2 linked regions of the Prochlorococcus marinus XMU1404 genome follow. The main gene of each other region encodes a partner of the protein of the gene in region 2 in a complex. Links are inferred from orthologs where the notes say so. Each region holds a gene or a part of one and is shown on either strand. Other genes may lie near its edges. The genes, in order: HA144_RS01580 and uvrB.

Region 1 (8,462 bases), on a different replicon or contig from region 2:
GTGTGCTACAGCCCCCTCGTTAAAGAATGTTGCTGGTCTATTTTTTGTCCGGTCTATAAATTGATCTGGCACCACTATATCAAGTGGCCTTATTTGTTCTTGTAATGAACCAACTGCTGATGGAGCAATAATCCATCTTACTCCTATTGACCTTAGAGCCCAAATATTAGCTTTGTAGGGGATTTCAGTAGGATTTAGTCTATGTGTTCTGCCATGTCTAGGAATGAATGCTATCTCTAGATTTCCAAGATTATATACTCTTATTGAATCAGAAGGTTTACCATAGGGAGTATTGATTTCAATTTCTCTTAAGTATTCCATCTGATCCATTGAATAAAATCCACTCCCACCAATTATTCCTAATCTTGATTTTTCAATTGGTAATAAATGTTCTTTATTCATGATGATGTAAATGACTTTTAATCATCTAGTACTAATTGGAGGAGGACACACAAATGTTCTTTTATTGAAGAAATGGTTAATGTTTCCGAAATTAATGCCAGAAATTCCTGTTTCAATTATATCTAGGGATTCTCATTTGGTTTATTCGGCGCTATTCCCATCGGTGATTTCAAAATCAATCGCTTTAGAAGAGAGTTTAATTGATATAAAATCTTTAGCAAAAAATGCAAAAGTATCTTTTATAGAAGAAGAAGTAAAGGATATTGATTTCAATTTAAAGAAAATTGTTTTAAGTAATAGACCTTCAATTAATTATTCGAAGTTGGTGCTTAATTATGGTAGTCAAACAATAATTCCAAAAGAATTTGAATTACTAGTTAAAAATCGAGATGCTTTTTCAATTAAACCTTTTTTAAGGGCTTATGACTCAATACTAAAAGAGGATATTTTTGATTCAGTTAATGAACTTCCATTTGTAATTGTTGGGAGTGGCCTTGCTGCAATTGAAGTATCATATGCTTTGAGAAAAAGATGGAGAGATAGACATTTAAAACTATTATGTGATTCAAGAAAAATTAATAATACAATTCTAAAAAGTTTACGGAATTCCAATATTGATTTAGTTGAAAAACTTAATTTTGATCATGGCAAGATTCTTTTATGTACTGGAAATACATCTCCGTTATGGGCACAAAAAAAATTATTAGATTCGGATTCTCATGGCAGAATAATCACAAATCAGAATTTGCAGATAAAAAGTTTCTCGGGAATCTTTGCTGTCGGTGATTGCGCAGTTGTAGGTTCAGCAAAAAGACCAGCATCAGGAGTTTTTGCAGTAAAAGTTGTAAATACATTAGTCCAAAATCTAAAAAAAGATATAGAAGGGAGATCATTAAAAAAGTGGTTTCCTCAAAAGATCGGATTGCAAATAGTAAATATATTTCCAAGCCATCATCCAAAGGCTTTTGCTATTTATCGCAATTTTGCTTTCGGCCCTTCTTTTCTTTTTTGGATTTTAAAATATAAGATTGATCTCAACTTTATTAAAAAGTTCAGATCAAAAAGGCTAATTATGAAAAGTAGTGAAAAAAATATTTCATTGAATGACTGCAGAGGATGTGCAGCTAAAATTCCTCAGTTTGTTTTGAATAAATCATTAATAAAATCTAATTTAAATTCTTTTGCTTCATCACCTGAAGATTCAGTTGAGATATATCAAAATGGTCAAGATATCATCTTGCAAAGTGTAGATGGATTTCCTGCTTTGGTAAGTGATCCTTGGCTTAATTCAAAAATTACTACTTTGCATGCTTTCTCAGATTTGTGGGCATGCGGAGCAAAACTTTCATCCGCTCAGGCTTTAATTTCATTACCAAAAGTTGAAAGGGAATATCAGATTTACCTTTTTTCTCAATCCCTTCAAGGTATTAAATCAACAGTTGAGGATCATGGAGGTGAATTACTTGGAGGCCATACTTTCGAGGCAAGAAGTTTAGTAAATAAACCTTATGCATTAGGAATAGATATTTCTTTAACAGTTCAAGGTATTTTAAAAAATGGAGTAAAACCATGGCTTAAATCTGGAATGAATAATGGAGATATTCTCATGATGTCTAGACCTCTAGGCGTTGGGATTTACTTTGCCAGTCAAATGCAAAATATTAATATGCTAGGTAGTTCTTCTGAAATAATTAATAATTTACTAAAGAGTCAGCAATATTTGATTGATGAAATTTATCTTTTTCAAAATCAATTTAAAGAATCATTAGTCAATGCTGCGACTGATATTACTGGATATGGATTTATTGGACATCTTAAAGAGATGGTTGAATCATCTAATTTATATAGGCAAAGAAATAATCTTGAGCCAATAAAAGTTATATTGGATTTATTTGCATTTAAAGCTTATCCTGGAGTATTTGATTTAATAAGAAAAGATGTTAAGAGTACTTTCTTTGAATCTAATAAAGAAATTTTTGACAAAATTTATAAAGTAAATAAGAAAAAAAGAATAATTAATTTTTTAAACGAAAATTCATTAGATCAAGAGACTTTTAACGATAAAATATCATTACTATTAGATCCTCAAACATGTGGCCCCTTGTTGATTAGTTGCAATAGTAAATATGAAAATGTTCTAAAGGATAAATGGTACAAGGTTGGAGAAGTTGTAAAAATGTAATTAAGTTCTATTTAATTTGTCAATTTCCAAATATCTTAATCTTTTGATTTCTTTTCCCATCTCCTTCCCTTGATCCCATCCTTCTTTTTTTAATGTTTCTCCATCTTTTTTTGATTTTATGAATTTGTAAATAAATAACCACTTAAACAATTTACGCCAGTAAGGTCCTCCATCACAAATTAATAATTTGACTGTCTCATCATTAAGGTTTCTATTCTCAATAAATTCTGCCCAACTTGAAGGAGAAAAGTTATTGAAATTTTTTTGGTTTGTTTTTAATATCTTTTTGATATTTAAATAATCTTCTAATATTTTTATCTCACTTTTATTTACTAAAAATCTTTGACATGCTGTTTCTAAATCTTCTGAATCTTTTAATAAGTAAAGCATATGATTTCCCTTTAACTTCTTAATCCAATTTAGTCCTCTTAAAAACCTTTTATCGACTTTAATATTTTCATTTAAGATTGAGATAACTTCCCATTTATGAATTATCGAAATTACATTAGTCAAATTATCGTGTTTGCATATTTCAGCTAGTTCCATCCTTATCCGTATGCCTAGTGCAGGAGGGTAAATCATTGTCTGATTAGTCTCTGAACTTTTCCATGGCCATTGTCTAACTGTTTTTTGAGATTGTTTGAGAGAATTATTTGAAATATTGAAACCTAACCTTGAAGCATATTTTGCACATCTAATTAATCTACTTGGATCATCTGAAATACTATTGCTGTGAAGTAAGTTCAATCTTTTACTTTTTATATCAGATATTCCTCCATAAAGATCATAGATTTTCCTTGTCGAGACCTCGAAGGCTATAGAATTTATAGTGAAATCTCTCCTCTTAAGATCCTCCTCAATAGTACTTTTATTTACTGTGGGATTTAAGCCTGGGGAAGGATAAATTTCTTTTCTTGCAGAAGCAATATCAATTTTATAGTCATTAATATTTATTTCTACAGTGTTGTATAAATTAAATTCCTTGATTAAACATAAATCTACATTTACAATATTTTTTTTTATAAATTTTGCCAGAGAAATAGAGGAGCCTTCAATAACAAGATCAATATCTACAGGTTTAGAAAAAGATTTTTTATGGAATTTACTAATTAATAAATCTCTTAAATAACCGCCAACAAAAGCAACTTTAGTTTTGTTATTAGATTCTATGTATTTAGCAATTAGGTTATATAGATTAAAAGGAGTTTTAATTAATTCCCCTTGAATGTAATCAGAGATATCGTTCATGAGTTTTAACTTACATAACGAATTGGAGCTAATCTGGGATCTAGAATTTTACTTCCTTTATCACCAAATTTTACTGCTAAAGATATTTTTTCCCCACTCCCAAAAATATGTATGATTTCACCTTTCCCAAATTTTGAGTGAATTAGCTTATCTCCAACTATCCAGCTTTTTCCTTTACTGGGCCCTGAATATAATTTCCTCACTCCATTTATTGGTTGGTTAACAAATTCATTTGGATTGTTTCGATCCACTCTAGTTAAACGATCAAGATGCCAATCTCTTCTAATTGAAGCACCACCAGTTTGTGGTAATTCGCCATCCATTAAATCTTCAGGTATTTCTGAAAGAAATATTGAAGGAATTGTTGCTTCACGCATTCCACCCCATAATCTTCTTTCCCTGGCATGACTTAAGAAAACTCTTTCTTTAGCTCTAGTAATACCTACATAGCATAATCTTCTTTCCTCTTCAAGAAGTGAGGGAGTATCAATTGATCTATGGCTTGGGAAGAGACCTTGTTCTAGCCCAGTGATAAAAACATTTTGAAATTCTAAACCTTTACTATTGTGCAGAGTCATGAGAGTTACAGAGTTGGGATTATTTTTCTTCGTATCATTATCAGTTGTTAAGGCTGCTGTAGAAAGAAATCCCTCTACATCTCCACTTTCTGTTTCTTCTTCATATTGAGTAGCTGCATTAATTAGTTCTTGTAAGTTATTTCTTCTATCTTCAGATTCTTCAGTCCCGCTAGAGAGTAAGTCACTCAAATAACCACTTTTTTCTAATATAAGTTGAAGTAGTTGAGCAGGACCTGAATTTTCTAAGTAACACAGTAGATCATTCATAACTTCGGTAAATTTATTAATTCCTTTTGATGATCGGCCTATTGTTTCTTCAAGACTTTGCTTATCATTAAGAACCTCCCATAATGGGATATTTAACCTATTAGATAGTTCATTAAGTTTTTGAATAGTAGTCTTACCAATCCCTCTTCTAGGAACATTTATGATTCGTAAAAGACTAACGTTATCTGAAGAATTAACCAGAACTTTCAAATATGCTATTGCATCTTTAATTTCTCTTCTATCATAAAAACGCAATCCTCCGAAAATTGTATAAGGAATGCGCCACCTCACAAGAGATTCTTCTAATACTCTTGACTGAGCTCTGGTTCGATATAATATTGCAAAATTTTTCCATATTGGTTTCTGATTTTTATTGTTTAGTGATTTAATTTTATTTGTAATTGCTTCTGCCTCGGAAATTTCATCATCACAGCTTAGTAATGTTAAAAGTTCCCCTTTTTCTTTAGTAGCCTTTAAAACTTTGTCAATTCTTTCAGAGTTGTTTTCAATTAGTGAGTTTGCAGCATCAAGGATATTAGAAGATGACCTATAATTTTCTTCTAATTTAATTAAAGATGATTTTTTATCGTCGTTGAAAGAAGTTTTAAAATCTTCTTGAAAACCAATTAGAATTCTGAAATCAGCTGCTCTGAAACTATAAATACTTTGATCAGCATCCCCAACTACAAAAATTGAGCGATCTTCCCAATCAAAGAATTTTTTTGGTTCAGTATTTCCGGCCGTAATTAATTTTATAAGTTCATATTGTGTTCTATTTGTATCTTGATATTCGTCAACTAAAATATGTTTAAATCTTTTGTGCCAGTAATCTCTGACTATATCATTTTGCCTCAATAAGAAAACAGGTAAAAGTAGAAGATCATCAAAGTCTAAAGAATTATTTTTTGAGAGTGAAATTCTATATCTCTTGTAGGCTTCTGCAACTGTTTTATCAAAATTATTATCTGCTTTTTCTAAAAGATCATTAGAAGTTAAACATTGATTTTTAGCATTACTTATTAATCTTTTAATCTTTTTGGGATCATATCTTTTCGGGTCAAGATTCATATCTTGACTGATAATTTCTTTTACTAATGTTTGCGAATCTGTTTCATCGTAAATTGAAAATTGCTTTGTCCAGGTTAAGCCTTCTGGATCAGTATATTTTTCAATATCGTATCTCAGAAGTCTTGAAAATAAAGAATGGAAAGTACCTATCCAAAGGTTCTGAAGCCTCTCTTGGTGAACGTTTGTTCTTAATTGATTTTGATCAATTTCTTTGAGAGTTGTCCAAGGCTGACCAAATTGATTAAAAGCTAATTCTTGGGCTAGAAGAACCTCTAATCTTGCTTTCATTTCTTTAGCAGCTTTGTTAGTAAAAGTGACTGCGAGGATGTTATAGGGATCTATAGAATTATTTTCAATAAGATTTGCAATTCTGTGCGTAAGAGCCTTAGTTTTTCCGCTACCAGCACCTGCTACAACTAATAGTGGCCCATAAACATGTCTTACTGCTTGAAGTTGCTCATTATTTAAAGATTGAAAAAGAAAATTGTTGGTTTGAGGCACTTTTGGATGGGTTTTCAAAAATCAGACTTTGCTATGAGGTTCAGATTCGGTTTCAAGGTCTTCTAACGCTTTTTTTAAATTTATGAGTTCATTGTTATTATCAATTATTTCTTCAAATTTATTTTGAGGCATCCTTAATTTCATACTTCGGTTAAGAATTTCTTTTTCCAATCTCTTTTTATATGAGGAGATAAGTTTCTTTGATAATTTTAAATCCTGTTGATCCAAAACTTTAGTTAAAAGTAGTTTCATATTAGCGGAAAAAAAATTTTTATTTGAATTATTTCAACTATCACTTTGGAATGAAGTTATTAATTAAGAAGCGTTGCGTTAATTTTAAAATTTTATTTTTTTTACTTGCTTTGTACTATTCTGAGATTCAATCTTTAATTTTTTTAATTTAATAATGTCAGTTTTAAAGAATAATCCACTATTTTCCACTGATAAGAAATTAAATGAATTAAGCAATATAAAAGATTTCATTAATAGTGCAAACTCAAGATTAGATGCAATATGCTCAATTACCAATAATTCACATGCAATTGCAGCAGACGCTGTAACAGCAATGATTTGCGAAAATCAAGATTCAGTTAATTCAAAAATATCTTTAAATACAACTAACAAGATGTCCGTTTGTTTAAGAGATGGAGAAATAATCCTCAGGATTGTTGCTTATCTTTTAATTTCTAATGACGAATCAGTTTTAGAAAAAAGTTGTTTGAGGGATCTTAAAAATACTTATTTTGCTCTTGGGGTACCTTTAAGAAATGCAAGAAGGGTTATTGAATTAATGCGAGATTCAACAATCTCTGATTTAAATTCTACAGTTAATAATATGAAGGGAAACACAGGCTTCCTTCCTGATTTAATTTCTGATACAGAGCTTCAATTTGAAAGAATAATTAATCTTTTAAACTAGCTAAATTTCTTATTTCAGAAGTATGGGAAGTCTGTATTACTGAGTTATTCCCAAGATTTCTTATAGTAGAAAATCTGGATCTTACGTGAGCGGATAAAAAGGAAATTTTTTCTTCAGAAACTGTTGACTTGTAAAAAGTTTTAATATGTAAATTATTCTGTTCGTCAACGAAATAATTCGATGATGAAATAAAAGATTCCGTATAACCTTTATTTCGTAAAACAATTCCTGAATTTTCATCCTTGGGTAAAAATATCAAAACTGTTTCATCTCCCTCACTCAAATCATCATCATCCCAATCACTAATAGCTTGCCATTTTATAGAAATGGCTATGCTTTCTAATTTTGTACTATATTGGTAATTTTTAAAAATTTCAATAACTTTTTTATTTTTAGAGTTGATATGTTTTATATATATTTTACTTGTTGAGTTTTCAAATTCCTGAAAAGCTAAAGTATGAGAGCTTCTTATCGATTTCCACTCTCCTAAACTTTTATCGATAAATTGATTAATTGTTGTTAGATTCTTCGTCAAGTTTATCTTCTGCTGAATGATTTTCTGCTTTTTGAATCATTCTTACCATTGAATCCACCATTAATCTCTTCGCAGAAGTTACTTTTAATCCAGAAGGAGTGGTTGATATTTGTTCTCCAGGGCGATCATATGAAGTTGGTCTAAATGGAGTCATCTAATAACTTTAAAAATCAGTCGTTTTACATTCTTGCATGAATTCTTATTTATATAGTTAATGTTTGCAAAAATGTTATATCTTGTCTTTATGATTGGTAAATGCTTATTTCTAATAATTTTGGGATTTGCCTTTGGTTAAAGAGTATAAAAACCGAGATATATATTCGTTGATATAGCTAAGCAAATAAATGAACCATATAGGGGATCTGCCTTTAGTTAAAGAGTATAAAAACCGAGATAAATATTCGTTGATATAGCTAAGCAAATAAATGAACCATTGAGGTGGATTTTTTGATAGGCCTGATATGGTAGCAAGAGCAAACATACCTAAAAGTGCTATTCCAAGAAATAATCCAGCTCCCTGACTAACTCCGGCCCCAACAGCTACAAGAATGGAATCGCTGATTAAGAGACTTATTAATAAAGCTGGAGTGAATATTTTCCATCTAGTTCCCCCAATTCCAATTGCATAGCTTAGAAAATCAAAAAGACCAGTCATCAAAAGACCAGTCATAAGAAAGAAATTTTCCTCTAATTGATTTTGATTAAAGCTTTCAATCTTTTTCATTGCTTTTGTTCCGACTAAACGACGAACAGGTTTGCGGC
Region 2 (8,117 bases):
TGCCTGAAGCCCCTTTTCGCAAGCACCTTCACTAAAATTTATGAGATTTTGAACTGAAAAATCTCCTGAAGTATGGACTAATCTCTCTAAAACTTTTTTTTCCAAATGATTTAGATCATTGGCTCCTAAATGAGATCTTATGAATCTAATGCTTTCCAAAAAAATTGGATGATCTATTACCATTAAATTTAATTTGTGTTAGAAGTAATCATAGTTAATATATGGTTTTTATTGAGCGATTATGCCAATACAAATATTATGGGGTAATGATCTAAATGCTCAAAATACATTTATTCAAAAATTAATTGACAAGGAAGTATCCAAAGAATGGAAAGAAATAAACGTAACTAATTTAAATGGAGATGATGATGAGCAAGTCCACAAAGCTTTTGATGAAGTTCTTACACCTCCTTTTGGAGATGGATACAGAATAGTTACATTGAAAAATAATCCAATTTTTACTGCAAAAAATGAGGATCTAAGAACTAAATTTGAAAAAATCCATGACAATATACCTCAAAATACTTATTTCATTTTACAAAATACAAAAAAACCAGACTCAAGACTAAAGAGTACTAAATTTTTACAAAAACTCATCAAAAATAATCTAGCCAAAGAAAAATCATTTCCTTTACCTGAAATCTGGGACTATGAGGGACAAAAAAGATTTTTAGAAGATGCAGCAAATGAGATGAATATCAAAATTGATAAAAATGCAGCTGAATTAATTATTGATTCTGTTGGGAATGATAGCTTTAAACTAATAAATGAATTAGCCAAAGCAAAAACATACCTTTCTGCAATATCAAGTGATTCGAATTCACAACTTTTTCTTAAAAGTATTGATGTAAAAAAAATCTTTAGTGATCATCAATCCAATATTTTCAAAATTATTGATCTTCTCTTAAAAAAAAATATTAATGAAAGCCTAATTGAAATAAATTATTCCTTACAGAAAGGAGAACCCGCTTTAAGACTAAATGCAGGTTTAATTAGTCAAATAAGAATTCATACCATTATAAAATTAGCAATTAATTCAGAAAACGATAATGCAGAAAAGATTTGTAATCTTGCAGGCATTTCTAATCCAAGAAGAATTTTTTTTATTCGAAAAAAAGTCAAAAATGTATCGCAAAAATATTTAATTAATTTAATGAGTAACTTATTAGATATTGAATCATTACTAAAACAAGGTAATAATCCTATAAATGTTTTTACAGAGAATTTAATTAATTTAAGTTAACCAAATTATAAGTTTAAGAATTTACATTATGATTTAAATATGGCTTTACTAGTAAAAAAATTTGGCGGTACTTCTGTCGGTGATATTAAAAAAATTAAAAGTATTGCAAGTAGCATTTGTCAAAGTAAAGAAGCAGGAAATGAAATTGTCGTAGTTGTCTCTGCAATGGGGCAAACTACAGATGATTTAAATTGTCTAGCAGAATCAATTAGTAAAAATCCTAATCGAAGAGAATTGGATATGCTTCTTTCAACTGGAGAGCAAGTAACCATAGCTCTTCTCGCAATGGCATTAAACGAATACGGAATACCTGCAATTTCAATGACCGGAAGCCAGGTTGGAATTATTACTGAATCAATTCATGGGAAAGCGAGAATTCTGGATATTAAAACAGAAAGAATCCAAAATTATATAAATCAGGGTTTTGTAGTTGTAGTGGCTGGATTTCAAGGGACTTCATTAAGCCATACGGGTTCAATGGAAATTACAACTTTGGGTAGAGGTGGTTCAGATACTTCCGCAGTAGCTTTATCAACAGCATTAGGAGCTGAGACTTGCGAAATTTATACAGACGTTCCAGGGGTTCTTACTACTGATCCAAGAATTGTTCCTAATGCAAAACTCTTAGATGAAATTAGCTGTGAGGAAATGCTTGAACTTGCAAGTGTCGGTGCTTCAGTTCTACATCCAAGAGCAGTAGAAATTGCTCGCAATTATGGAATTAAATTGTGTGTCAAATCAAGCCAAAGTAACTCAAGTGGGACTTTCCTAGAAAGTCAAATCCAACCTCTCCCGCTAAAAAGAGGAAGCTTAGAATTAACACAAACAGTCAATAGTCTTGAAGTTTTAGAAAACCAAGCAGTATTCAGTCTCTCAAATATTCCTGATAGGCCTGGGATTGCTGCACAAATATTTGAAAAACTTTCAGAAGCAAGTATTAATGTAGATTTAATCATACAAGCTACAAATGATGGAAATAATAACGATATTACATTTACTGTTAGTGAATTAGAAGTTAAAAAGACTGCAGAACAATGCGAACTTATAACTAGTCAATTAGGAGGAGAATATAATCTAAAAACAAACATGACTAAATTAAGTATTCAAGGAGCAGGCATTATGGGTAGACCTAGTGTTTCAGCTGATTTATTTGATACTTTATCTCAAGCGAATATAAATGTCAGGTTAATAGCTACTAGTGAAATTAAAGTCAGCTGCGTGATTGAAATCAATAATATTCCAAAAGCTATTAGATTTGTTGCTGAGAAATTTAAGTTATCCGATACACAAATATTTATTAATCCAATTAACGAAAAACAAGATCAACCTGAAGTAAGAGGAATTGCATTAGATAAAAACCAAGTTCAAGTAAGTTTTCGAAAACTGCCTGATCGTCCAGGTGTAGCAGCATCGATATGTTTAGCATTAGCTGAAAATAACTTACTTTTCGATACTATCGTGCAGTCTGAGAGAATTTCCTATTTAAAAACTAAAGATATTAGTCTTACAATGAATAAGCAAGATAGAGAAAAAGCTAATTTAGTTTTTGATGTCTTAACAAAAAAATTACCCGGATCATACATTGAAGATGGCCCTGCCATAGCCAAAGTTAGTACTGTAGGAGCGGGAATGGCATTTAAGGTTGGAACGGCTGGAAAAATATTTAGAGCATTGGCTGACCAAAATATCAATATTGAAATGATTGCCACTAGTGAAATTAGGACTTCTTGTATTGTCTTAGAAAAAGATTGTGACAAAGCAGTTAATGCCATTCATAATCATTTCGAATTAGAAAAATAAGTTCTTTTTAATTATTTCTAGCCAATTTTTGTCTTAATTTTTTTATTCTATCCCTCAAATTTGCTGCTTCTTCAAAATTTAACTCTTTTGCAGCATCTTTCATTTTAATTTCTAACTTTTCTATTAAGTCAGGCAATTCTTCGAGCAAACATTGATTATCGCTGGAATTGAGAATTAAGTCAGTTTTGTTATTAACTATATTTATTAAATCTTTAGATAAACCACCAGCATCTAATTTTCTGGAAAGCTCTAGAAAAGATAATATTGAATTTTCTATTTTTTTGCCTGCAGGTTTAGGGGTAATACCATTGACTTTGTTATATTTTTTTTGAATAGTTCTTCTTCTTTCAGTTTCAGATATTGCTCTTTTCATTGAATCTGTGAAGTTATCTGCATAAAGCAAAGCAACGCCTTCAACATGTCTTGCAGCTCTTCCTATTGTTTGAATTAATGACCTTTCTGCCCTCAGAAAACCTTCTTTATCAGCATCTAAAATGGCAACTAAGGATACTTCAGGAAGATCTAGTCCCTCTCTTAATAAATTTACTCCTACCAAAACATCATATTCGCCCATCCTAAGGTCTTGAATAATTTCAATTCTTTCAATTGAATGGATTTCGGAATGCAAATATCTAACTCTTACTTTATTTTCAGATAAAAAATCAGTTAGATCTTCAGCCATTCTCTTAGTAAGTGTTGTCACTAGCACTCTTTGATTCTTTTCAGCTCTAATTCTTATTTCAGATAACAGATCTTCTATTTGGCCTTCACTAGGTCTTACATCAATTACAGGATCTAATACTCCAGTTGGTCTTATAACTTGCTCAATAAATTCACCATCACATTGATCTAATTCCCATTGACCGGGAGTTGCACTTATAAATAATGTCTGTTTTGATTTTTCCCAAAATTCTTCACATTTTAAAGGCCTATTATCTGCAGCACTTGGCAATCTAAAACCATGATCTATTAAAACTTTTTTTCTAGATTGATCACCGTTGTACATAGCATGAAGTTGAGGACATGTTACATGACTCTCATCAACTACCAACAACCAATCTTTAGGAAAGTAATCTATTAAGCATTCTGGAGGTGAACCTTCCTCCCTGCCTGATAAATGACGAGCATAATTCTCAACTCCATTACAATAACCAACCTCTTTAAGCATTTCTAAATCATATTTTGTGCGTTGTTCTAGACGTTGAGCCTCTAATAATTTTCCTTCGTATGTAAATTTATCGAGTTGAGTTTTTAATTCACTTCTAATTGCACTTATTGCACTCTCAAGTCTTTCTTTTGGAGTCACAAAATGCTTCGCTGGGTAAACGCTAACTTGTTCCAAACTTTCAAGTATTTCTCCTGTAGTAGGGTCAACATATCTAATAGCCTCGACTTCATCACCAAATAATTCGATTCTTATTAATCTATCTTCATAAGCTGGGCCGATTTCTAAAACATCACCTTTAATTCTGAATCTACCTCTAGTAATTTCAATATCATTTCTAGTATATTGATTTTCAACGAGAGACCTTAAAGAAGAACGTAGATTTATTGATTTTCCAACTTCAAATTTAACTGCAGCTTTTAAATACTCACTAGGTATACCAAGACCATAAATACAACTTATTGACGCTACAACAATTACATCTTTTCTTTCAAATAATGAGCGTGTTGCAGAATGCCTAAGCATATCTATTTCTTCATTAATTGAAGCAGTTTTAGCTATGTAAGTATCACTTACAGGTACATAAGCTTCAGGTTGATAATAATCGTAGTAAGAAATGAAGTACTCAACAGCATTTTTTGGGAAAAATTCCCTTAACTCATTACATAGTTGTGCAGCTAACGTTTTGTTATGGGCTAATACAAGCGCTGGTCTTCCTGTTTGTTGAATTACATTAGCAATGGTAAATGTTTTACCAGTCCCAGTAGCTCCTAAAAGAGTCTGAAACTCTTTACCAGTATTTACTCCTTTAACTAATTTTTTAATAGCTTCTGGTTGATCTCCATTTGGTTCGTAAGGAGCTTGAAGCTTATAGTTATTCATCAAGCTAGTAGCTAAAGGATATTAATATACTAAGAAATTTTTTCTCCAATTATTGAATTTGTCAAAGATTCTTTTAAGCCCCTAACAACCGCAATCATTGATATTAAATCATCTAATTTATTAACTTCAGATCCAACTCCAACTGCTGACGCTCCAGAGGCTATTGCTAGTGGACAAGTTACTTGGCTTAATCCAGAAGCACTCATGATTGGTATATTCAAAGATTGTTTCTTAAATTCTTGATGAATAGCATAAGTAGCTGCAAGAGTTGGTACTGATTTTTCAAAAAAGCCTTGAATTCCTGGAGAGTAAGGATTAGAACTGGTGCCACCTTCTGTTTGAATAATATCAACACCTTCTTCCACTAGTTTTAAAGCAAGATCAACTTGTTTATCAATAGGCATATTATGAGGAACAGTTACTGATAAAGGAACATTAGGCAAAAAATCCCTCGTCTCTTTTGTAATGTTTAAAACTTTTTTATCTGAAAAATTAATTCCTTTTTCATAAAAAGTATCGTAATTTCCTATCTCAATTAATGATGCTCCTGCGTTTACAGAATCTTGAAAAGATCGAGGCACTACTGAACTAACACAAACGGGTAGTGTTGAATTCTTAAGTGCTAAATCAACGAGTTCAGGTTTACAAGCAATATCGACAAGATCTGCACCTCCTAATGAAGCAGCTTCAACAATTTTTTTCACAGATTGAACATCGAAATTATTCAATCCTGAAATAACTTTGAGTAAAGATTTGCTTCTTAACTCTTCTTTGATTTTTTGTGGCAAAAGATTAATCAGACTCATTTACTTAATGAATTTATTACCCGATTGTGACATTGTTTTAGTAAAACAGTGCATTTTTTAAAAAATATTATCTGAGCAACACAAAATGTCTGATAAAAAATTAACTCAGAAAAATTGGTCCTCATGGCATCATCAGCTTCATAAGGAGATTCTTACCAAACAAATATTAATTCCTAAAGGATCGAATATTTTAATAAGTGTTTCTGGAGGACAAGACTCAATGACCTTATTAACCCTAATTAATGACCTAAAAAAATTGCATAATTGGTCTATTAGTGTTTGGCATGGTGATCATCAGTGGCACGAAAAATCCTCGGTTTATGCTCTTGAATTAAAAAGTTATTGCAAAGATAAAAATATTTCATTCTCCTTTGATCAAGCAAATAAAGAAAATATTTCTTCAGAAGAAAAAGCTCGAGAATGGAGATATAAAAAATTATGTGAAAGAGCCAAAACTTTATTAAATAAAAACCAGGAAAAACATAATATATATTTGTTAACTGGTCACACGAGTAGTGATAACGCAGAAACGTTTATCCTCAATTTATGTAGAGGGAGCAATTTTGCCGGTCTAAGTAATATTGAAAGCAAAAGATTACTAGAAAATCAAATTTTCTTAATAAGGCCAATATTAATTTTCAGTAGAGAAGATACGAAACAATTTTGTAATGATATGAAAATCCCAGTCTGGGAAGATCCCACAAATTCAGATCTTAAATTAAAAAGAAATTTAGTAAGAAAAAAAATTATTCCTACCTTGGAGGTTATCTATCCTGGTTGTTCTGAAAGGATAAATAATTTTTCCCAAAAAATGAACAAATACAATAATGAACGTAATGATCTTAGTGAACTAGCATACCTATATTGTAAAGATGTAAAAGGTATCAAAAGGAGTCTCTTAAATAGTATGTGTATTGAAGCGAGGTGCACAATCTTAAATAGATTTTTAAAAGAAATATCTGCAAAGCAATGTAGTTCTAAAAATCTGACAAAATTAGCAACTTCAATTTTTGAAAAAAATAAAGGTCAAATTAACTTGCAAGAGTTTTTAAAAATTGTTTGGAATAAAAACTATATAAATTTTGAAAAAAGTTAAGATGTGACAGTAGATCTTCTTCTTCTTGTTCTACCTTCAAATGAATCTTCTGTAGGAGTCTCAGCCGAAGGATTCTGAGAAACTTTTGGACTTTTTTGAGTATTTTGTTGGTTATTTGAAATATTCGGTTGGTTATTGTTTGATTTCTTATGGAAATTATTATTATTTCTATTTCTATTGGAAAAATTTTGCTCTTCGGTAATCTTTGGAATATAAGCACGAGTTCCACTTGGAGCAGGTTGAACTAGACACAAAATAAGTGGTTCAACTTGTAATTCTCTTCTCATTCTTCTCGATAAACCATTTTCAATTTCTCTTTGTACACCAATCCAATCTACTTCAAAATTATTCGGCCCAGTTTGTCTGGATAATTGTTTCCATCTATTTTCTAAGACCCAGCTTATTTCTCGTTCTGTCCACATAGACATTTTTCTTGGCTCTGCAGTAGTAACAACTCCTCTTAAATTAACTCTGGGAGGCGCAACCATCTTCCCATCTGTACTGATAGGAGCTAAAACAGTTACTACACCATCCCCAGCTAATTGCTGCCTTTCCTTTAATACTCGAGCATCTACTATCCCATTTCGTGAGTTATCAAGCAGTTCAACACCAGCTTTTACAGGATCACCTTTTTGAATAGAATTAGGAGTTAACTCAACTACATCTCCATTTTCAATAATTAAAATATTGTCCTTTGGAACCCCCATAGTTTGTGCACTCTTGCCATGACAAACAAGCATTCTATGTTCTCCATGAACAGGAACAAAAAACTTAGGTTTTGCGAGTGCCAACATTAACTTTTGATCTTCTTGAAAACCATGACCAGAAACATGAATATTCTCACCCTTTCCATAAACAACCTTTGCTCCGAGTTTCATTAATCTATCTATTGTATTAACAACAGAAATAGTATTGCCAGGTATTGGACTGGCTGAAAATATTACAGTATCAGTAGTCTTGAGACGAACATGCTGATGTTCACCACGAGATATTCTGCTTAACGCTGCCAAGGGTTCTCCTTGACTTCCAGTCATTAATAATAAGGTCTCTCTATCTGGCAAATCTCTAATTTGCTTGATAGGAACAAACAAGTCATCTGGGCATTTCATGTAACCAATATCTCTC

The links.
Region 1: the proteins of uvrB (region 2) and HA144_RS01580 are in contact, whole or in part, in a crystal structure (PDB 7EGT), measured with the Thermus thermophilus proteins. The link is inferred for Prochlorococcus marinus XMU1404 from one-to-one orthologs. Residues at the interface, in WP_096411307.1 of Thermus thermophilus: Glu23, Leu25, Arg26, Asp27, Gly28, Glu29, Arg30, Phe31, Arg55, Glu326, Asp327, Phe328, Glu379, Ser382, Gln383, His398, Gly400, Arg401; in WP_096412145.1 of Thermus thermophilus: His654, Arg656, Phe657, Gln666, Asp668, Glu669, Lys680, Arg681, Leu682, Ser683, Lys685, Tyr686, Ala687.

The regions. Positions count from the first base shown.
Region 1 is NZ_JAAORE010000001.1:286,652-295,113, forward strand. Bases 3,543-6,622 are described here. They hold HA144_RS01580 (UvrD-helicase domain-containing protein), read right to left. Parts: upstream 6,247-6,622; coding sequence 3,838-6,246; downstream 3,543-3,837. Other genes in these bases: HA144_RS01575 (CCA tRNA nucleotidyltransferase), read right to left, coding at 3,543-3,832; HA144_RS01585 (hypothetical protein), read right to left, coding at 6,268-6,498. Also shown: mtnP (S-methyl-5'-thioadenosine phosphorylase), read right to left, coding at 1-402; selenide, water dikinase SelD, read left to right, coding at 413-2,584; more of HA144_RS01575, read right to left, coding at 2,585-3,542; HA144_RS01590 (R-phycoerythrin subunit beta), read left to right, coding at 6,653-7,165; HA144_RS01595 (phycobiliprotein lyase), read right to left, coding at 7,149-7,700; HA144_RS01600 (hypothetical protein), read right to left, coding at 7,675-7,854. UniProt on the Escherichia coli protein: A helicase with DNA-dependent ATPase activity. Unwinds DNA duplexes with 3'-5' polarity. Translocates on single-stranded DNA with 3'-5' polarity. Initiates unwinding more efficiently from a nicked substrate than double-stranded DNA.
Region 2 is NZ_JAAORE010000003.1:504,614-512,730, forward strand. What follows is about bases 2,571-5,454. They hold uvrB (excinuclease ABC subunit UvrB), read right to left. Parts: upstream 5,091-5,454; coding sequence 3,051-5,090; downstream 2,571-3,050. Other genes in these bases: HA144_RS09125 (aspartate kinase), read left to right, coding at 2,571-3,043; HA144_RS09135 (DUF561 domain-containing protein), read right to left, coding at 5,120-5,454. Also shown: HA144_RS09115 (precorrin-8X methylmutase), read right to left, coding at 1-183; holA (DNA polymerase III subunit delta), read left to right, coding at 242-1,243; more of HA144_RS09125, read left to right, coding at 1,283-2,570; more of HA144_RS09135, read right to left, coding at 5,455-5,896; tRNA lysidine(34) synthetase TilS, read left to right, coding at 5,982-6,992; HA144_RS09145 (ribonuclease J), read right to left, coding at 6,989-8,117. UniProt on the Escherichia coli protein: The UvrABC repair system catalyzes the recognition and processing of DNA lesions. A damage recognition complex composed of 2 UvrA and 2 UvrB subunits scans DNA for abnormalities.